DNA from 4 places in the Pantoea sp. App145 genome. Region 4 is predicted to be linked to each of the others. Evidence: predicted binding sites of a transcription regulator. Region 4 holds the regulator's gene; each other region holds the start of a gene.

Region 1 (5,533 bases), 1.5 Mb from region 4:
GCCACGCCAGCAGATGCTGTATGCCCTCGGGGCGTTCTTTCTTTCGCATCTGCTGTACACCATCAGCTTCGCCGCGCATATGACGGTGAGTTTCTTCTGGCCGATTCCGCTCACGCTCTTGATCATTGGCGTGGTGCTGATTGGTATCATCTGGACGAAACTGGAGGAACTACGCTGGCCGGTTTGCACCTTTATCGGTATGACGCTGGTGATGAACTGGGTGGCCGCCGAGAACTACTTCTTCCGTCCGACTGATTACAGCTTCTCGCTGCTGGTCGGTGCCGGGCTGTTGCTGCTGGCGAATATCGTCTGGTTTATCACGCATTACCGCCGCCGGGTCAGTGCCGACAGTGCTATCGTTGCGGCCTGCTACTTCGCCGGTCACTTTATGATTGTGCGTTCTTTGTGGATCAACTGAAGAAAAAGTAACCTTAACGCTTGACTCTGGAGTGCACTCCAGAGTGTAGCATCAGGGTACGGGTTAATGCCCGTCCCTGAATCCGGAGGTTACATGCATCAACATTCTCACCCCTGCGGCTGTGGTAAAAGCCACAGCAAACCGCAGCCACTGTGCGGCATCAGCAGCGCCCGCCCGGTGATGCTCCAAATTTCCGCCGCCCAACCGGTAACGCCTGCAAACAGCTGTGACTGCTGCGATAGCGGCAGCCCCGGCGGCGACGCCGACGAAGAGAGCGACAGGCCCGGCCCTGGCACCCAACAATTCCGCTGGCAAATTGCTGGCATGGATTGCCCGAGCTGCGCACGCAAAATCGAAAACGCGGTACAAAAACTGCCGCAGGTGCACACCGCCCGCGTCATCTTTGCCAGTGAAAAACTGGTTGTCGACGCAGAAAATGATATTCGTCCAGCCATTGAGCAGGCGGTGAAAAACGCTGGTTTCAGCCTGATCTCCTCCGATCCGCAGATTCAGCCCAGCCGTTTACAGGAAAATGCCGGTTTGCTGCTGCTGGGCGTGCTGATGCTCGCCAGCTGGCTACTGAGTCTGGCCTCGCCCGTCTGGGGCGATCGTCTGTTTATTGCCACCACCTTAGTTGGCCTGCTACCGGTCGCGCGCAGTGCCTGGCGTTTGCTGCGCAGCGGCTCCCCCTTCAGTATCGAAACCCTGATGACGCTGGCCGCCGCCGGTGCGCTGGTGATTGGCGCACACGCTGAAGCGGCGATGGTGCTGCTGCTGTTCCAGCTGGGCGAAAGACTGGAAGCCTATGCGGCCACTCGCGCCCGCCGTGGGGTGACTGCGCTGATGGCGCTGCGTCCCGACACCGCCACCCGTGTGCGCGGCACGCAGCGCCAGCAGGTCGCACTGGCGGATTTGCAGCCCGGCGATGTGATTGAAGTCGCCGCCGGGGGTCGCTTACCCGCCGATGGCGAGCTGCTTAGCCACAGCGCCAGCTTTGACGAAAGTGCCCTCACCGGTGAATCAATACCCGTGGCACGCCAGCCTGGCGAAACGGTGATGGCCGGGGCCACCAGCGTTGATCGTCTGGTGACGCTGAAAGTGCTCTCGGAACCGGGCCACAGCGCCATTGACCGCATCCTGCAACTGATTGAAGAAGCGGAAAGCCATCGCGCGCCGGTGGAACGTTTTATTGACCGTTTCAGCCGTCTCTACACCCCGGCGATTATGCTGCTGGCGTTGCTGGTGATGGTTCTGCCGCCGGTGCTGGCTGGCACTGAGTGGTTGCCATGGATCTATAAAGGACTGACATTGCTGCTGATCGGTTGTCCCTGTGCGCTGGTGATCTCCACTCCGGCAGCCATCACCTCCGGCCTGGCTGCCGCTGCACGTCAGGGCGCATTGATCAAAGGTGGTGCTGCACTGGAACGACTCAGCCGCGTCAGGATGATGGCGTTCGATAAAACCGGCACGCTGACCGAAGGTAAGCCACAGGTCACCGATATCGTCGCTTTCAGCAACGAGCAGCCAGAGCAATTGCTGGCGCTGAGCGCGGCGGTTGAACAGGGTTCCAGCCATCCACTGGCGCTGGCCATCGTGGCGGAAGCGGTACGTCGGCGGCTTACCCTGCCCGCCGCCAGTAACCAGCAGACACTGGCAGGCAGCGGGATTCAGGCGAATATTCACGGTATCAGCTATCAGTTGCTGGCACCGCGTGAGGTAACAAACCTGTCTGATGAACAGCAGCAGAGCATCGCGCAGTATGAAGCGCAGGGCAAAACCGTGGTGATATTGTTGCAGGATGCACGCCCGCTGGGTCTGCTGGCGTTGCAGGATCGATTGCGCGCAGAGGCGGTTACCGCCCTGGCCGCACTGCAAAAACTGGGCATCAGCAGCCTGATGCTGACGGGTGATAACCCGCGCGCCGCTGCGGCGATCGCGGCAACGTTGCAGATTGATTATCGCGCCGGTCTGCTGCCTGCGGACAAAGTCACTGCTGTACGTGAGCTGGATACGCAACATCCGCTGGCGATGATTGGCGATGGCATCAACGATGCCCCGGCGATGAAAGCCGCCACTTTGGGCATTGCGATGGGAAGCGGGACCGATGTGGCACTGGAAGCCGCCGATGCGGCACTGACACATAACCGCCTGGCGATTCTGCCGCGCACCGTGGCGCTGGCCCGCCGTACACGTCGTATTATCCGTCAGAATATCGCGCTGGCGCTCGGGCTGAAGGCATTATTCCTGGTGACGACGTTGCTCGGTTTTACCGGCTTGTGGCTGGCGGTGCTGGCAGATTCCGGAGCTACCGCGCTGGTCACCGCCAATGCGCTGCGGTTACTGCGATCGCGCTAGCCGCAATAGATGCCTGATATCAGGCATCCGCTCCCTTTTGGATCAGGTACTGATACGGCAGGGTTTCCGTCTGCTGCGCCAGCAAGGTATGTTCCATAAAACGGCAAAAGCCGGGAATATCACGCGTGGTGGCCGGATCGTCGGCAATAATCAGCAGGGTTTCACCTGCCTGCATCTGACGCACCGTTTTGCGCACCATCATCACCGGCTCCGGGCAACGCAGGCCAAGGGCATCGAGGGTGTGGTCCGGCGCGGAAAAAAGATCGCTCATGATTCTCTGTCTGTTAACAAGTAAGGCCGCTCATTCTAACGCGCCCGGAGACCAGCGCAAGACGATAACGGTTGCGTTAATATTAACCATTGCATAAATCGCACAACGCGATAAGATGCCGCCGATTTTTTATTAACCACCGCAGAAAACTGCGGTACTGGGTTCCCTCACCCCAACACTAAAAAGGTTAGCTATGATCGCTTTTTCTCCGCGTCAGCGCATGTTTGCGCTGTTCTGGCTGTCGCTATTCCACTTGCTGGTGATAACCTCCAGTAACTACCTGGTGCAATTGCCGGTAGCCATTTTTGGCTTCCAGACCACCTGGGGTGCCTTCAGCTTCCCGTTTATTTTCCTCGCCACCGATCTGACCGTGCGCATATTCGGCGCGCCGCTGGCCCGTCGTATTATCCTGGCGGTGATGGTCCCGGCGCTGGTGATCTCTTATGTCGTCTCCTGCGTGTTTTATCAGGGCGAATGGCAAGGCTGGGCAGCGCTGGAACAGGTGAACCTGTTCGTGGCGCGTATCGCCAGCGCCAGCTTTATGGCTTACGCGCTGGGGCAGATTCTGGATGTACACGTCTTTAACCGTCTGCGCCGCCTGCCACAATGGTGGATTGCGCCAGCAGCAGCAATGTTTCTGGGCAATATCAGCGATACGCTGGCCTTTTTCTTTATCGCTTTCTATAAAAGCCCGGATCCGTTTATGGCTCAGCACTGGGTGGAAATCGCGCTGGTGGATTACAGCTTCAAAGTAATGATCTGCATGATTTTCTTCCTGCCGGCCTATGGCGTGCTGCTCAATGCAGCGTTAAAGCGTCTGGCGGAACGTTCGGCCCAGCGTCAGCTCAATTTCGGCTAATTGCACGTAGTACGATCCTCTGCTGCCCGCTAAGATTTCCTGACAAACCGGCGGTTGCTTTTAGCCGCCGATTTCGATTTGATAACATCCGACTGGAATCTTGTGAAAGGGATAGGAATGCGTAACTTAGTGAAATATGCGGGCATTGGCCTGCTGGTGCTTGGCCTCGCGGCCTGTGACCAGAAGAAAGATGACCAAGCTGCGGCTGACAATGGCGCCAGCGCCAGCCAGTCAAGCCAAACGGTTAATCTGCTGGATGGCAAACTGAGCTTTACCCTGCCAGCGGGCATGTCTGATAAGAGCGGTAAACTCGGTTCAGAATCGGCCAATATGCATGTGTATGCCGATCAAACCGGCGCTCGTGCCATTATCGTGATTGCCGGTGACCCGACCACTGACGCCCTGGATACGCTGTCACAGCGTCTGGAACAGCAGCAGCGCAGCCGCGACCCGCAGTTGCAGGTGGTGTCGGATAAAGCGGTGACGCTGAGCGGACAGCCTGCTCAGCAGCTGGATACGGTGATTTCCGCCAATCACCAGACCTCCTGGTCGTCAGTGATTATGGCGAAAGTGGATGACAAATTGCTGACCATCCAAATCACCCTGCCTGCGGATAACCAGCAGCAGGCGCAAAGCGATGCAGACAGCATTGTGAAAAGCATCACCCTGAAATAAGCCCCGTAACGGCGCGATAAATCGCGCCGTTACCTTGTTACAACCTTACCGCCGAAATATGCCAAATCTCATCGGCATACTCCTGGATGGTCCGGTCCGCCGAGAAATAGCCCATATTGGCGATATTCAGCGCCGCACGCCGCTGCCATTCGTCTGGCTGGCGATACAACTTATCCACCTTATCCTGCGTATCAACATAGCTGCGATAATCCGCCAGTAGTTGGTAGTGATCGCCGAAGTTAACCAGCGCATCAAACAAATTGCGGTAGCGGCCTGGCTCCTGTGGGCTGAACACACCGCTGGCGATTTGCGTCAGCGCCTGATGCAGCTCGGCATCCTCTTCGTAATATTTACGCGGGTTATAGCCGTCGCGGCGCAGCTTCTCCACCTGTGGCGTGGTGTTGCCGAAGATAAAGATATTCTCCTCACCCACATGTTCCCGCATCTCAACGTTCGCGCCATCCAGCGTGCCGATGGTTAACGCCCCGTTCAGTGCAAATTTCATGTTGCTGGTGCCAGAGGCTTCCGTACCCGCCGTGGAGATCTGTTCGGAGAGATCCGCCGCCGGGATAATGATCTGCGCCAGGCTGACGCCGTAGTTCGGAATAAACACCACTTTCAACTTATTCTTCACGTCAGGATCGTTGTTGATCACCTTCGCCACATCGTTGATTAGATGGATGATGTGCTTCGCCATGTAATACGCCGAAGCGGCTTTACCGGCGAAGATATTGACGCGCGGCACCCATTCCGCAGTGGGATCGGCCTTGATACGGTTATAGCGCGTGATGACGTGCAGTACATTCAGCAACTGACGTTTGTATTCATGGATACGTTTGATTTGCACATCAAACAGCGCGTGCGGATCGAGCACAATATCAAGGTTTTTCGCCACCCAATCGGCAAGCCGTTTTTTGTTGGCAAATTTGGCATCGGCAATTTGTTCGATAAACGC
Region 2 (5,533 bases), 720 kb from region 4:
CTACTGAAACTCGAAGGCTGGGTGGAGAGCGGCGCTCAGGCTAAAGCGGTCATCGGTGAAGGTGAAGTGCTCGTCGATGGCGCAGTGGAAACCCGTAAACGTTGTAAGATTTTCGCCGGTCAAACGGTGGAATTTGCCGGTCAACGCATTACCGTTGTGGCATAAACAAAAAGGGCGAACCGAAGTTCGCCCTTGTTCTTATTTACGACGCCATGTCGTGCCCTGCGGACCATCTTCCAGCACGATCCCCAACGCATTCAACTTATCGCGCGCCACATCGGCCTGCGCCCAGTCTTTCGCTTTACGCGCATCGTTACGCATCTGAATCAGCGCTTCAATCTCCGCCACTTCATCATCGTTCGCCTGCGCACCGCTTTGCAGGAACTGCTCCGGATCCTGTTGCAGAATGCCCAGCACATCCGCCAACTGACGCAGTTTCGCCGCCAGCGCATCGGCAGCCGCTTTATCTTCCGTTTTCAGACGGTTCACTTCTCGCGCCATATCGAACAGTACCGAGTAAGCTTCCGGCGTGTTGAAATCATCATCCATTGCAGTACGGAAGCGTGTTTCAAACTCTTCACCACCCGCCGCCACCGCAGCAGCATCAGTGTGACGCAGCGCAGTGTAGAGGCGCTCCAGCGCCGCACGCGCCTGATTGAGGTTATCTTCGCCATAGTTCAGCTGGCTGCGATAGTGGCCCGACATCAGGAAGTAACGCACGGTTTCCGCATCGTAGTGCTGCAGCACATCGCGCACGGTAAAGAAGTTGCCGAGGGATTTTGACATCTTCTCGCGGTCAACCATCACCATACCGGAGTGCATCCAGTAGTTAACGTACGGACCGTCATGCGCACAGGTGGACTGCGCCACTTCGTTTTCATGGTGCGGGAACATCAGATCGGAACCGCCGCCGTGAATATCGAAATGGGTGCCGAGTTGTTTGCAGTTCATCGCCGAACATTCAATATGCCAGCCCGGACGACCATTGCCCCACGGTGAACTCCATGCCGGTTCGTCCGCTTTGGACATCTTCCACAGCACGAAATCCATCGGATTGCGTTTCACTTCAGCCACTTCCACGCGCGCACCGGCCTGCAATTGCTCCAGATCCTGGCGTGACAGCGCACCGTAATCTTTGTCGCTGAGGACATCAAACATCACGTCGCCGTTATCTGCCACATAAGCGTGACCACGCTCAATCAGCAGGCCAACCAACTCGATAATTTCGTCGATATGACGTGTGGCGCGTGGCTCCAGATTCGGCGGCAGGATACCCAGCGCGGCGAAATCTTTATGCATTTCACCGATCATACGATTGGTCAGGGTTTCGATGCTTTCGCCGTTTTCGTTGGCACGTTTGATAATTTTGTCGTCAATATCGGTGATGTTACGCACATACTTCAGCGTATAACCGACATAGCGCAGGTAGCGCGCCACCACATCAAACGCAACGAAGGTACGCCCGTGGCCGATATGACAGAGGTCGTACACCGTGATGCCGCACACGTACATGCCGATTTCGCCAGCATGGATGGGTTTGAATTCCTCTTTCTGTCGACTCAGGGTGTTATAAATCTTTAACATTGAAAGGTTCCGTATAAACGTGTGCGAAGAAGGCCTATTCAGGCTAGCTGCGTATTGTGCCGTATTTTTTACGCCAGCGCGACGCCAGCATAGCAACAGCCGCCACCTTGCTGACGCGTCATCACAATTTGTGATATAAGGAGCGTCTACAAAAAGGCCCGCTGCTTTGCATGCGCGGCTATTGGCACCGACGACAACCTTTACAGGACGAGAATGATGGTCACTTTCCAGACGAACCATGGCGATATCGTAATTAAAACTTTCGATGATAAAGCGCCGGCAACCGTAAAGAACTTCCTGGATTACTGCCGTGATGGTTTCTACGACAACACCATTTTCCACCGTGTCATCAATGGCTTTATGATTCAGGGCGGCGGTTTTGAGCCTGGCATGAAACAGAAAGCCACCAAAGAAGAAATCCGTAACGAAGCCAATAACGGTCTGAAAAACACCCGTGGCACTCTGGCGATGGCACGTACTCAGGCCCCGCACTCTGCCACTGCGCAGTTCTTCATCAACGTAGCCGACAACGACTTCCTGAACTTCCGTGACGAAAGCCTGCAGGGCTGGGGTTACTGCGTGTTTGCTGAAGTGGTTGAAGGTATGGACGTAGTCGAAAAAATCAAAGCGGTTGCTACCGGCCGCAGCGGCATGCACCAGGATGTGCCGAAAGATGACGTGATCATCCAGAAAGTGACCGTTAGCGAGTAATGTCGCGCACGCTGTTTATCGCAGATCTTCATCTGTGTCAGGACGAACCGGCAATTACTGCCGGTTTTCTGCATTTTTTGCAGCGTGAAGCGCATCAGTGCGATGCGCTTTATATCCTCGGTGACCTGTTTGAAGCCTGGATCGGCGATGACGATCCCAATCCGCTGCATCAGCAAATCGCCGCTGTGCTCAAGGCGTTGCCGGTTCCGAAGTATTTTATTCACGGCAATCGCGATTTCCTGCTCGGCCAGCGCTTTGCTGCTGCCTGCGGCATGACGTTGCTGCCGGAAGAACAGGTGTTAACTCTGTATGGTCAGCGTCTGCTGATTATGCACGGCGATACCCTTTGCACCGACGATGAAGGCTACCAGCGTTTTCGCGCCAAAGTGCATCAGCGCTGGCTGCAAAAACTGTTTCTCGCCTTACCATTACGTTTGCGGATGCGGATTGCCGCCAGAATGCGTGCCGACAGCAAACAGGCCAATCAGCATAAGTCGCTGAGCATCATGGATGTCAATCAACAGGCGGTTATCGAGGCCATGACGCGCCAGCAGGTGCGGCTATTGATTCACGGCCATACCCATCGCCCGGCTATCCATGAGTTTGTTTTGCAGGGTGAAAACGCTCAACGCGTGGTGCTCGGTGCCTGGCATCAGCAGGGATCGATGGTTCAGGTCGATGCTGATGGCGTCAGGCTTATCGAATTTCCGTTCTGACAAACGGGCAATCTTGCCCGTTTTCCGGCCACGCAACCGTTTTCCTTGCTGCCATCTCATGCTATTCTCTGTGCCCTTCTTCACCTGCCCGCCCGGCCAGGTTCGTTTGTATATTCACAGGAGTTGACCGCATGTCATCCAACGCCGCCCCGGCCCGTATCGCCATCGTCATGGGTTCCAAAAGTGACTGGGCTACCATGCAGTTCGCCGAGGAAATTCTTAACAGCCTGGATGTCCCCTTCCACGTTGAAGTGGTTTCTGCTCACCGTACGCCGGACAAACTGTTCAGCTTTGCCGAAAACGCCGCCCAGAATGGTTTTCAGGTGATTATCGCCGGTGCTGGCGGTGCCGCACATCTGCCGGGCATGCTGGCAGCCAAAACGCTGGTGCCGGTGCTGGGTGTACCGGTACAAAGCGCCGCGCTGAGCGGGGTCGATAGCCTTTACTCCATCGTGCAAATGCCGCGTGGTATTCCGGTAGGCACGCTGGCAATTGGTAAAGCCGGTGCCGCGAACGCCGCACTGCTGGCCGCACAGATTCTGGCGATTCACGACAGCGCGCTGGCAACTCGCCTGGCAACCTGGCGTCAGACCCAGACTGATGAAGTGCTGAACAACCCGGACCCGCGGGGGGATGCATGAAACCGGTTTGCGTACTGGGAAATGGTCAGTTAGGCCGGATGCTGCGTCAGGCCGGTGAACCGCTGGGTATCGCTGTCTACCCGGTAGGGCTGGATGCGGAACCCTCTGCCCTGCCGATTGCACAAAGCGTTATCACCGCCGAAATTGAACGCTGGCCGGAAACTGCGCTGACGCGTGAACTGGCAAGCCATCCGGCGTTTGTGAATCGCGATATTTTCCCGCGTCTGGCCGATCGCCTGACGCAAAAACAGCTGCTCGATCAGCTCAACCTTGCCACCGCGCCGTGGCAGTTGCTGGCGGATAAAAGCGAGTGGCTGCAGGTGTTCAGTTCACTGGGCGAACTTGCCATTGTCAAACGCCGTACCGGTGGTTATGACGGGCGTGGTCAGTGGCGTCTGCGCGCCAATGAAACCGACAGCCTGCCGGATGAATGCTACGGTGAATGTATCGTTGAGCAGGGCATCAACTTCAGCGGCGAAGTTTCACTGGTGGGCGCGCGCGGTCAGGACGGCAGCACCGTTTTCTACCCGCTGACCCATAACCTGCATCAGGACGGCATTCTGCGTACCAGCGTGGCCTTCCCGCAGGCGGATGCCGCACAGCAGCAACAGGCCGAAGCAATGCTCAGCGCCATCATGCATGAGCTGAACTACGTGGGCGTGATGGCGATGGAATGTTTCATCACACCACAAGGCCTGCTGATCAACGAGCTGGCTCCGCGCGTGCACAACAGCGGGCACTGGACACAGAATGGCGCGTCCATCAGCCAGTTCGAGCTGCATTTACGTGCCGTACTGGGCTTACCGCTGCCACAGCCGGTGGTGTATGCACCTTCCGTGATGGTCAACCTGATCGGTACTGATGTGAATCTGGCGTGGCTGCATCAGCCGCTGGTGCATCTGCATTGGTACGAAAAAGAAGTGCGTCCGGGACGTAAAGTGGGTCACCTGAATATCACTGACAGCGACCAGGCCCGCCTGGCTGCGGCTCTGAACGCGCTGGTGCCTTTGCTACCGCCTGAGTACGCCAGTGGTATCGCCTGGGCGGTGGAGAAACTGTAACGAAAACGGTCGCCATCAATGGCGACCGTTCTGTAACGCGGTGCGATTTATCACGCCGCCTCAAACCTTCTGAACAACGCTTTCCCCTTCAGCAAGCGCACACCCAACCAGCCGCCGCACAACGACAACAAAACTGCTCCGCAGATCGGTAACGCCAGCCACAGGCTCCAGTCTGGTTCCCACGGAAAATCAAAGATTTTACGCTGTAATCCCCACAGGGCCGCTTCCGCTCCAAGCGCCGCTGCCACACCCGACACCACGCCAAGCAGCGCGAACTCGCACCATAACGTCCCACGCAGCAGCCGCTTGCTCGCCCCCAGCGTGCGATAAACCACCAGCTCCTGACGCCGCTGACGCATACCGACCTGAATCTGCGCCAGCAACAGTAACACGCCGCAAATCGTCACCAGCACCACCATAATTTCCAGTGCCTGGCTGACCTGCGCCAGCACCTGACCAATCTGGCGCAGTATGCTGCCAATATCCAGCAGGCTCAGGGTGGGGAAACTGCGATTCAGTTGCGCCAGTAAGGCCGGATTGCTGTCCATACGGAAGCTGGTCAGCCACGTCTGCGGCTGATCATCCAGCGCACCCGGCGGGAAAATGAAGAAGAAGTTTGGTCGCATGCTTTCCCAGTCAACTTTACGCAGGCTGGTAATTTTGGCGCTGAACTGCTGGGTATCGCCGCTGAAGGTTAAGGTATCGCCCAGTTTCACTCCCAGCCGATCCGCCAGCTCAGTTTCTACTGAAACCTCCCCGGCACGCGGCGGCCATGTTCCCGCCACCAGTGGGTTATGATCTGGTCGTTCTGCCTGCCACG
Region 3 (5,533 bases), 1.3 Mb from region 4:
ATAACCGGCGCCCAGTTCTGCTTCCATGGCTGACTGCTGCGCCAGCCGTTTGTCCTGTTCCTGTAAATATCCCACCAAACTAATCTGATACTTACGGATATTTTCCACGTAGTTATACGCTTCATGACCGCGAGCATAGCCGTACGTGGTCTGCGCGTAGTAACGCTTCTGACTCAGCATCGGCAAACGCAGCTTCACATCGGCCCAGCTATCGGGGTTGCCGCCTTGTTTGGACGTCAGCTTACGGGCGTCCAGCATGTGGGCATAGCCCATGTTATAGGCCGCCAGAGCAAACCAGATACGTTCATCTTCCGGGATGGTCGTGGGGACTTTTTCCACCATACGTTGCAGGTATTCGCTGCCACCGCGGATACTTTGCTCAGGATCGAGACGATCGGCAACGTCAAGGCTGTCTGCGGTGTTGCGCGTCAGCATCATCATGCCGCGCACGCCGGTGGGCGAGGTTGCCTGTGGATTCCAGTGCGACTCCTGATAAGAAATCGCCGCCAGCAGCCGCCAGTCGAGGCTGGAGGCATATTTCTCAAATAACGGCTTGATATCCGGCAGGGTATTGTCGATGGCGCGCAGGAAGGTGCGGGTATCGACGTAATCAAAAGTGCCGACATGGCCGAGATACTTCTCCTCCAGCCGCGCGATGGTGCCTTCTTCGCTCATCTGACTATAGAAGTCGAGCATGGCTGCATTCAGGCTGTCATCTTCTTTATCATGTGGCAGATACCAGGTGACGGGTTCTTCATCGGTGATATCAAAGGCCACTGCCAGCTGCGGATGAATGCGTTGCAGCAGGCCAATGGTGACAGAATCCCCCACGGTGTAGTCCAGTTTGCCATCCGCCACCGCTTCCAGCAGCGCTTTTTGCCCCTGGTCGGTAGCGATTGACCAGTCAAGATCGGGATAGTTTCCGGCTTTAGCGGAACGTAAAGTTGACAGGTACGCGGAACCGGACTGCACAATCAGGCGGCCTTTCAGATCACCGAGGTTTTTTGGCCGCGGCTTATCAATGCGATACACCAGCTGTTGCGATACCGAGTAATAACTCGGTCCGGTCTGATAACGGGCTATGCGATCGTTGTTGTAGATCAGGCCCGCAGCCAGCAAATCCGCCTTACCATCATCAAGATCGTCAAACAGGTCACCGAGGTTCGGACGCACCGTCACCTGGAGTTTGACGCCAAGATAATCGGCGAAGCGCTTTGCCAGCTCGTAATCCATACCGGCTGGTGCATTATTGATGGTGTAGTAAGTCAGCGGGGAGTTAACGGTACTGATGCGCAGCACTCCCCGTGATTTGATCTGCGATATCGCGTCTTTGCCGCCCCCGTACCAGGGGATCGACGGCCACAGTGCCAGCGCAAGTAGCACGGTTATCAGACCGATAAACAGATAGTTTAATTTCAGGCGTTTCAAATAGTTGTCTCTCGCTGGCTCTAAGGCCTCTGTCTTTAAAAGGCAGTATTGATCTTGTATGAACTCCCAGAGCGAAGGGCATTTTGCGCAACAAAGCGAGCCGGAGCAACTTATATAGCAGGATTTGCGCAAAATTCAGGCGAATCCGGTAGGCCATAAATTCTGCGCAAACGGTTTCGTAACCGGTGCTGTTTCTCTATAATACGCCCCGTTTTCCCTGTTGCGCCCAATGAAGCGTCGCCCGGCGCTTCGAAGACGAGAGATCTTTAATGATGGAAATTCTGCGTGGTTCGCCCGCCCTGTCGGCATTTCGTGTAAACAAACTGCTGACCCGCTTTCAGGACGCTCATCTGCCGGTGAGTGATATTTACGCCGAGTACGTCCATTTTGCCGATGTCAGTGCGCCGCTGAGTGCGGACGAAAAAGCCCGCCTGCAACGCCTGCTGAAATACGGTCCGTCTCTCGCCGAACATGCGCCACAAGGGCGTCTGTTGCTGGTGACGCCGCGTCCAGGCACCATTTCACCCTGGTCCTCCAAAGCGACCGATATCGCCCACAACTGCGATCTGCCACAGGTGCGTCGTCTGGAACGCGGTATGGCGTTCTATGTTCAGGCACCGCAGCTGACAGAAGCGCAGTGGCAGACCCTTGCCAGCCTGCTGCATGACCGCATGATGGAAACGGTATACGGCGATCTCAATGATGCGCAGCAACTGTTTGCCCACCATGAGCCGCAGCCGCTGAAAAGTGTTGATGTGCTGGGTGGAGGCCGTCAGGCACTGGAACTGGCTAACACTACGCTGGGTCTGGCTCTGGCCGATGACGAAATCGACTATCTGCTGAACGCCTTCACTACGCTGGGTCGCAACCCGAACGACATTGAACTCTATATGTTTGCCCAGGCGAACTCCGAGCATTGCCGCCACAAAATCTTCAACGCCGACTGGATTATTGACGGTGAAAAACAGCCGAAGTCGCTGTTTAAAATGATCAAAAATACCTTCGAACAAACGCCTGACTATGTGTTGTCTGCCTATAAAGACAACGCGGCGGTGATGGAAGGTTCCGAAGTTGGCCGTTACTACGCCGATGCCGAAAAAGGCGAATACGATTTCCATCAGGAAGCCGCGCATATCCTGATGAAAGTGGAAACGCATAACCACCCAACGGCGATTTCTCCATGGCCAGGTGCGGCGACCGGTTCCGGTGGTGAAATCCGTGACGAAGGCGCAACCGGACGTGGTGCCAAACCCAAAGCGGGTCTGGTGGGCTTTTCAGTGTCCAACCTGCGTATTCCGGGCTTTGAACAGCCGTGGGAAGAAGACTTTGGTAAGCCGGATCGTATCGTGACGGCGCTGGATATCATGACCGAAGGCCCACTGGGTGGCGCGGCGTTCAACAACGAATTTGGTCGTCCGGCACTGAACGGTTACTTCCGTACCTATGAAGAGCGCGTTAACAGCCACAACGGTGAAGAACTGCGTGGTTACCACAAGCCAATCATGCTGGCGGGCGGCATCGGTAACATCCGTGCCGACCACGTGCAGAAAGGCGAAATAGTGGTGGGCGCGAAGCTGATTGTGCTGGGTGGCCCGGCAATGAATATCGGTCTCGGCGGCGGTGCTGCCTCATCAATGGCTTCTGGCCAGTCTGATGCCGACCTCGACTTTGCTTCCGTACAGCGTGACAACCCGGAAATGGAACGTCGTTGCCAGGAAGTGATCGACCGCTGCTGGCAGCTGGGCGAAGCTAACCCGATTCTGTTTATCCATGACGTGGGTGCAGGTGGCTTGTCTAACGCCATGCCGGAGCTGGTCAGCGACGGTGGCCGTGGTGGCCGCTTCAATCTGCGTGACGTGCTGAGCGATGAGCCAGGCATGAGCCCGCTGGAAGTGTGGTGTAACGAATCGCAGGAACGTTATGTGCTGGCGGTAGCGCCGGACAAACTGGCGCTGTTTGATGAGCTGTGCCAGCGCGAGCGTGCCCCTTACGCGGTAATTGGTGAAGCCACCGAAGAACAGCATCTGAGCCTGGCGGATACGCATTTCGACAACAAACCGATCGATATGCCGCTGGATGTGCTGCTGGGCAAAACGCCGAAGATGACGCGTGATGTGGTCAGTCAGCAGGCGAAAGGTGAAGCGTTGCAGCGCGACGGCATCACCGTGGCTGATGCGGTCAACCGTGTGCTGCATCTGCCGACCGTGGCAGAGAAAACCTTCCTTGTTACCATCGGTGACCGTACCGTAACCGGTATGGTGGCACGCGATCAGATGGTGGGTCCGTGGCAGATTCCGGTTGCTAACTGCGCAGTGACCACCGCCAGTCTCGACAGCTACTACGGTGAAGCCTTCTCTCTCGGCGAACGCGCCCCGGTCGCACTGCTCGACTTCGCCGCTTCAGGCCGTCTGGCGGTGGGTGAAGCTCTGACTAACCTCGCCGCAACGGCAATTGGTTCACTGACACGCGTGAAGCTGTCAGCGAACTGGATGGCGGCAGCCGGTCACCCGGGTGAAGATGCGGGCCTGTATGAAGCCGTGAAAGCGGTCGGCGAAGAACTTTGCCCGGCGCTGGGTATCACCATCCCGGTGGGTAAAGATTCCATGTCGATGAAAACCCGCTGGCAGCAGGGGAATGAACAGCGTGAAATGACGTCACCGCTGTCGCTGGTCATCACCGCTTTTGCCCGCGTGGAAGACGTACGCCGCACCGTGACGCCGCAATTGCAGGCCGATAAAGACAACCTGCTGCTGCTGGTGGATCTGGGCAATGGCGCAAACACGCTGGGGGCGACGGCGCTGTCACAGGTCTATCGTCAACTGGGTGATAAACCGGCTGACGTGCGTGACGCCGGACAGCTGGCTGGCTTCTTCAACGCCATTCAGGCGCTGGTGGCGGAGCAGAAACTGCTGGCCTACCACGACCGTTCTGACGGCGGCCTGCTGGTAACGCTGGCTGAGATGGCGTTTACCGGTCATTGCGGTATCGAAGCGGACATCGCCGCGCTGGGTAGTGATGCGCTGGCGGCGCTGTTTACCGAAGAACTGGGTGCGGTGGTGCAAATCAACGCTGCTGACCGTGATGCGGTGCTGAAGACGTTCGCCGATCATGGCCTGATGACCAACGTCCATGTGATTGGTCAGGCGCTGCCGGGCGATCGTTTTGTGATTCGTTCTGGTGAGCATGCGGTGTACAGCGAAAGCCGTACCACGCTGCGTACCTGGTGGGCAGAAACCACCTGGCAGATGCAGCGTCTGCGTGACAACCCGGCCTGTGCCGATCAGGAACATGAAGCGAAGAAAAACGACAACGATCCTGGCCTGAATGTCCATCTGACCTTCAAACCGGAAGAAGACGTTGCCGCGCCGATGATTGCCACCGGTGCGCGTCCGCGTGTGGCGGTGCTGCGTGAGCAGGGCGTCAATTCCCACGTTGAAATGGCGGCCGCCTTCCATCGTGCAGGCTTTACCGCTGTCGATGTGCATATGAGCGATCTGCTGGCGGGCCGTCGCGGTCTGGAAGAGTTCCATGCGCTGGTGGCCTGTGGTGGCTTCTCCTACGGTGACGTACTGGGTGCGGGTGAAGGCTGGGCGAAATCCATCCTGTTCAACAGCCGCGTGCGTGATGAGTTCGAAAACTTCTTCCATCGTCCGCAGACGCTGGCGCTGGGCGTCTGTAACGGCTGCCAGATGATGTCCAATCTGCGTGAGCTGGTGCCGGGCAGCGAACTGTGGCCGCGCTTCGTGCGTAACCAGTCAGAACGCTTTGAAGCGCGTTTCAGCCTGGTGGAAGTGGCTGCCAGCCCGTCACTGCTGCTGGACGGCATGGCCGGTTCGCATATGCCGATTGCGGTATCACACGGCGAAGGTTTTGTTGAAGTGCGTGATGGCGCGCATCTGGCGGCGCTGGAAAGCAAAGGCCTGGTGGCGCTGCGTTTCGTGGACAACTTCGGTAAGGTGACCGAGACTTATCCGGCCAACCCGAACGGTTCCCCGAACGGTATCACTGCGGTGACCAACGAAAGCGGCCGCGTGACCATTATGATGCCGCACCCGGAACGCGTGTTCCGTACTGTGAGCAATTCCTGGCACCCGGCAGAGTGGGG
Region 4 (5,533 bases):
GAAACGCTGCATTTTCACGTTGAACCCTTTGAAGGTGCGGTTCTTAACCCGGATGCACTGGCGTTTACCGGGATTGATCCCAGCAACCCGCTCCGTGGCGCGGTGAGCGAATATGAAGCGCTGCATGCAATTTTTAAGATGGTGCGTAAAGGCACAAAGGACAGTCACTGCAATCGCGCGATTATCGTGGCGCATAACGCCACCTTTGATCATGGCTTTCTTATGGCGGCAGCCGAACGTGTCGGTCTGAAGCGCAACCCATTCCATCCCTTTGCCACTTTTGATACCGCAGCGTTAAGCGGCCTGGTGCTAGGTCAGACGGTGCTGGCAAAAGCCTGTAAAGCGGCAGGTATGGATTTCGATAGTACCCAGGCGCATTCTGCCTTGTATGACACTGAACAAACCGCGACGCTGTTTTGCGAACTGGTCAATCGCTGGAAGCGCCTTGGCGGCTGGCCGGTCGCATTCAGTGACGATGTGTCGGAAGACGACGCAGAATGACCAAAAGAAAGGCCGACGATGCGTCGGCCTTTGCAATTATTCTGCTTCTTTATACTTCTCAGCAGTTTCTTTAATCAGCGGTTGCAGCTCACCACGCTGGAACATCTCAACGATGATGTCGCAACCACCGACCAGCTCGCCATCGACCCACAGCTGCGGGAACGTTGGCCAGTTGGCATATTTCGGCAATTCAGCACGGATATCCGGGTTTTGCAGGATATCAACATACGCGAAGCGCTCACCACAGGCAGACAGAGCCTGCACCGCCTGCGCAGAGAAACCGCAGCTTGGCAGTTTCGGCGAACCTTTCATATACAGCAGGATCGGGTTTTCTGCGATCTGGCGCTGAATTTTTTCAACAGTACTCATTTTTGCCTTCCTTAATTCCTCACTTCGTGTTTGTTTATTGTAGCGACTTCACCCCCGCACTGAAAACGGGATTTTGCTTCTCAGCGACCTTAATCGCCATGTTTGTTAAGTTCCAGCGCAACAAATAACATTTTCATATCATTAGCAAGCATGAACCGATTAATAATTGGCAATAATTATGCTGCGTTAACCGGCTGAAATCGCTCATTTTTGCCCCAGATACCATCTGGTAACAGATTAATCGAAAAATGCCTTACCTTTTGGAAAAAAAGTGGATTAGAATCAATTCCGGCGCTGATCATTGATCAGATTTTTCTAACTTGCCGCAGGCTGTTTTATCGCAGACTGCTTAACCTGTAACCGGACTATGCGTTTACTTATTACGCTTTTTATGCTGGCTTTCGCCCAACTGTTTTTTAATGTGGCTTCTGCGTCACCGCATGCGCCCATCAATGCCAGTTTGCATAATGCAGAGAAAAAAAGTGCACGCGAAGATGAGCGCCGTAAACGACGCCCGGTCAAGACCAGCACCAAAAAATCACGCCTTACCAGCAGTGTTCATAAGTTAAGACTGAAGAAACCCACCAAAACCGAAACTGCGCTGCACAAAACTACCCGCAGAAAAACCCTGCTGAAGTCGCCGATCAAAAAATATGGTCATCAGCGCGTGGCGAAAGTCACATCTGAGCAGGATGACGCCAGCGACCTCACCACCATCAGGATGAGCAAATCACACCGGCAGCGCTATCAAAAGGCGCGTGAAACGGCGATGAACAAATTAATGGGTCAGATCGGTAAACCCTACCAGTGGGGTGGTACTTCACCACATACCGGTTTCGATTGCAGTGGTCTGGTGTGGTATGCCTATAAAGACCTGGTGAAATACAAATTCCCACGCACCGCTAACGAAATGTATCACCTGCGTGATGCGGCACCGATTAAACGCGATATGCTGGAGAAAGGAGATTTGGTGTTCTTCCGCATTAACCATCGCGGTACCGCTGACCATGTGGGTGTTTACCTTGGCAACGGCAAGTTTATTCAGTCACCGCGTACCGGTAAAGATATTCAGATTAGCGCATTAGGTGAAGATTACTGGCAGAAGCATTATGTCGGTGCACGCCGCATGATGACGCCAAAAACCATTCGCTAAGCGGTCACCGCGCAATAAAAAGCCGGACACTGAAATTTCAGGTCCGGCTTTTTTATTAATGAAGGATCGCGGTGAAGCTGAACACGATGATCATTAACAGCGCGCCAACGGTAGTACCCAGCGCGAGTTTCAGGTCTGTACTCATCACAACTCCTTAGTCACATTAATTGAAGGGTTAATGTAATTTTCGCACAGCCCCCGGCAAAAATCTCGTGTTATCCGCGTCAGCTTGCTAGAATCGCCGCCTTTCGTTGCGCAACAGATTTTGCGCACGCTGTGTTTGTGGCCTGTTAAAGTGATTTAGACTCAGAGTTAACGCCTTTTTCTTCGCCATTTGCCCCAAAAATTGGGGCGCAAAACCATTAGCAGACGCAAACGTTTAACAATATACTTATCAGTAAGTTGCGATAAGCCCGGGAGTACCATTTTCATGGCAACAATTAAAGATGTGGCGAAACGCGCCGGTGTCTCCACCACCACGGTTTCGCATGTCATCAACAAGACGCGTTTTGTCGCGGAAGAGACGCGTAACGCCGTATGGGAAGCGATCAAAGAACTGCACTACTCGCCCAGCGCCGTGGCGCGTAGCCTGAAGGTCAACCACACCAAAACACTGGGATTGCTCGCCACCTCCAGCGAAGCCCCCTATTTCGCGGAAATCATCGAAGCGGTAGAAAACCACTGTTTCGACCGCGGCTACACGCTGATTCTCGGCAATGCGCATAACGATCTGCAAAAGCAGCGTGCTTATCTCTCGATGATGGCGCAAAAGCGCGTCGACGGTTTATTGGTGATGTGTTCCGAATATCCGGACGACCTGCTCACCATGCTGGAAGAGAACCGCAATATTCCGATGGTGGTGATGGACTGGGGCGAGTCTCGCGGTGATTTCACCGATACCGTGCAGGATAACGCCTTCCAGGGCGGCTATCTTGCGGGACGTTACCTGATTGAACGTGGACATCGCGACATTGGTGCCATCCCCGGCCAGATGGAGCGCAACACTGGCGGCGGTCGTCATGCTGGTTTTATGCAGGCACTGCATGAAGCCGGTATTACCGTTCGTCCGGAATGGATTGTGCAGGGCGACTTCGAACCAGAATCCGGTTATCAGGCGATGCAGCAGATCCTCAACCAGAAACAACGTCCGACGGCGGTGTTTTGTGGCGGCGATATCATGGCGATGGGCGCGATTTGTGCCGCCGATGAAATGGGGCTGCGTGTGCCACAGGATATTTCGGTGATTGGCTATGACAACGTGCGCAACGCCCGGTATTTCACCCCAGCGCTGACGACCGTTCATCAGCCGAAAGCGCAGCTGGGAGAAAAAGCACTGGAAATGCTGCTCGATCGCATCACCAGTAAACGCGAAGAGCCGCAGACCATCGAAGTGCAGCCAACATTGATTGAACGCCGCTCAGTCGCTGACGGCCCGTTCCGCGATTATCGTCGCTAAGCTATCGTTTCGCTCAACCACTCATGGTTGAGCGTTTCAGCATCGCCCAGATAATCCAGCAGCCAGCTTAATGCCGGTGAAGCGCGTTGTTCCGACCAGCTGACGCAGCAGGGACTCTCCGGGAAAGGCGCAGGCAGCGTCAGTTCGGTTAACTCGCCACTATCCAGCAGTCGCCGGGCTAAATGGCCCGGCACCATGCCCACGCACAAACCTGCCCGCAGGCAATCCATCCCGGTTTCCCACTCCGGTACCACCAGACGCCGCTGGTTATCCAGCGTCCAGGTCATACGCCGCGGCAGCGCCCGCGACGTATCCTCCAGCACCAGCGAAGGCCACGTCCGTAAGGTTTCTTCATCCAGCTGGGTACTTTTTGTCAGGGGATGCCCGGGACTGACCACGCAACGCCAGTTCAGCGCGCCCATATCCTGGAAGGCGAAACGCCCACCGACCGGAATGGCTTGGGTGGCCCCAATCGCCACATCGACCCGTCCATCAGCCAGCGCATCCCAGACCCCGTTGAACACTTCATAGCTGATAATCAGCTCCATATCCGGGAAGTGACGGTAGAAATCCTTTACCAGTTGCCGGGTACGCTGCGGTTTAACGATACAGTCAACCGCGATACTCAACTGACCACGCCAGCCGTTAGCCAGTTGCTGGCACTGGCGTCGGGTTGCCAGCATTTTTTTGATAACACTCCGGCCTTCACGCACGAAATGCTCACCCGCTGCCGTCAATACCACCTCCCGGTGCTGCCTTTCAAACAAAGGCACGGCCAGCCAGGTTTCCAGCTGGCGTACCGTATAGCTGATGGCAGAGGGCACGCGATGCAACTCCTGCGCCGCTGCGCTAAAACTGCCGCTGCGAGCCACCGCATCCACCACTTCAAGCGCGTATTCAGACCACATGATTTTGCCTGCAAAATTTTTGATAGCACTTCGCAAATATTAGCGTTTCACAAAGACTGCCGCACCCTTTTACACTCCCCGGCGTTCAATTTGTCTAATGAGAATCACCATGTTGTCATCAAAAGGATTTTTGCCTTACCTTGCTTTGCTAAGCATGCTCGGCTTTCTTGCTACGGATATGTACCTGCCGGCCTTCGGTGCCATGCAGCAGGATTTTGCCACTGCCCCTGGCACCATCAGCGCCAGCCTGAGCCTGTTCCTCGGTGGCTTTGCCTGTGCGCAGGTCTTCTGGGGTCCGTTGTCTGACCGCTTTGGTCGCAAACCCATTCTGCTGGCCGGATTAGTGATCTTCGCGCTGGGCTGTCTCGGCATGTTGTGGGTAACCGATGTGCGACTGATGCTGGCACTGCGTTTTGTCCAGGCGCTGGGTGTATGCGCGGCGGCTGTCAGCTGGCAGGCGCTGGTGGTTGATCGCTATCCACAGGCGCAGGCGAACAAAGTTTTCGCCACCATTATGCCGCTGGTGGCGTTGTCACCGGCGCTGGCCCCGTTGCTGGGAGCCTGGCTGATGGGCCATTTCCACTGGCGTAGCATTTTCCTGCTGCTGACGCTGGTCACGCTGGTGTTGCTGGTCGGTACCCTGCAACTGGCGAATCCTACCCGCACTCAGGCGGCACGCGCACCACAGCCCGGATGGTTGACGTTACTGGCTTCAAAGGTCTACAGCGGCAATGTGCTGATTTATTCTGCCTGCTCCGCCAGCTTTTTCGCCTGGCTGACCGGCTCGCCTTTTATCCTTGCTGATGCCGGGCTTTCACCCGCCGATATTGGTCTGAGTTATGTACCGCAGACCATCGCCTTCCTCGTAGGTGGCTTTGGTTGCCGTGCCCTGTTGAATCGGTTCCAGGGCAAACAACTGCTGCCATGGTTGCTGGTGATTTACAGCCTGAGCATCGTCGGTCTGTTTGCTGTTGCCCAGCTTGCAGCACCTGCGCTCTGGGCGCTGCTGCTGCCGTTCTGCGGCATGGCACTGGCCAATGGTGCGATCTATCCGATCGTGGTCGCCAGCGCACTGCTGCCCTTCCCTCAGGCCACCGGTAAAGCGGCATCCTTACAAAATCTGCTGCAACTGGGATTGTGCTTTAT

What was found. Region 4 encodes PurR, which represses purine synthesis genes. Its sites were predicted from a motif close to CANGCAAACGTTTGCNTG; they were not measured.
Region 1: the regulator PurR is predicted to act here: its motif matches at 3,105-3,122, upstream of tusA (sulfurtransferase TusA).
Region 2: the regulator PurR is predicted to act here: its motif matches at 3,041-3,058, upstream of purE (5-(carboxyamino)imidazole ribonucleotide mutase).
Region 3: the regulator PurR is predicted to act here: its motif matches at 1,592-1,609, upstream of purL (phosphoribosylformylglycinamidine synthase).

The regions. Positions count from the first base shown of each region.
Region 1 covers NZ_CP133290.1:2,514,585-2,520,117, forward strand. The annotation lists gene RCF31_RS11520 (lysoplasmalogenase) at 1-418, shown strand, start outside; gene RCF31_RS11525 (zinc/cadmium/mercury/lead-transporting ATPase) at 512-2,773, shown strand; gene tusA (sulfurtransferase TusA) at 2,793-3,044, opposite strand; gene RCF31_RS11535 (7-cyano-7-deazaguanine/7-aminomethyl-7-deazaguanine transporter) at 3,238-3,903, shown strand; gene RCF31_RS11540 (DcrB family lipoprotein) at 4,021-4,578, shown strand; gene glgP (glycogen phosphorylase) at 4,616-5,533, opposite strand, start outside.
Region 2 covers NZ_CP133290.1:1,698,633-1,704,165, forward strand. The annotation lists gene ybcJ (ribosome-associated protein YbcJ) at 1-165, shown strand, start outside; gene cysS (cysteine--tRNA ligase) at 199-1,584, opposite strand; gene ppiB (peptidylprolyl isomerase B) at 1,801-2,295, shown strand; gene RCF31_RS07805 (UDP-2,3-diacylglucosamine diphosphatase) at 2,295-3,011, shown strand; gene purE (5-(carboxyamino)imidazole ribonucleotide mutase) at 3,143-3,652, shown strand; gene purK (5-(carboxyamino)imidazole ribonucleotide synthase) at 3,649-4,713, shown strand; gene ybbP (putative ABC transporter permease subunit YbbP) at 4,764-5,533, opposite strand, start outside.
Region 3 covers NZ_CP133290.1:3,947,418-3,952,950, forward strand. The annotation lists gene mltF (membrane-bound lytic murein transglycosylase MltF) at 1-1,428, opposite strand, end outside; gene purL (phosphoribosylformylglycinamidine synthase) at 1,698-5,533, shown strand, end outside.
Region 4 covers NZ_CP133290.1:978,545-984,077, forward strand. The annotation lists gene rnt (ribonuclease T) at 1-501, shown strand, start outside; gene RCF31_RS04355 (Grx4 family monothiol glutaredoxin) at 538-870, opposite strand; gene RCF31_RS04360 (C40 family peptidase) at 1,238-2,023, shown strand; gene RCF31_RS04365 (YnhF family membrane protein) at 2,079-2,168, opposite strand; gene purR (HTH-type transcriptional repressor PurR) at 2,454-3,479, shown strand; gene punR (DNA-binding transcriptional activator PunR) at 3,476-4,387, opposite strand; gene punC (purine nucleoside transporter PunC) at 4,497-5,533, shown strand, end outside.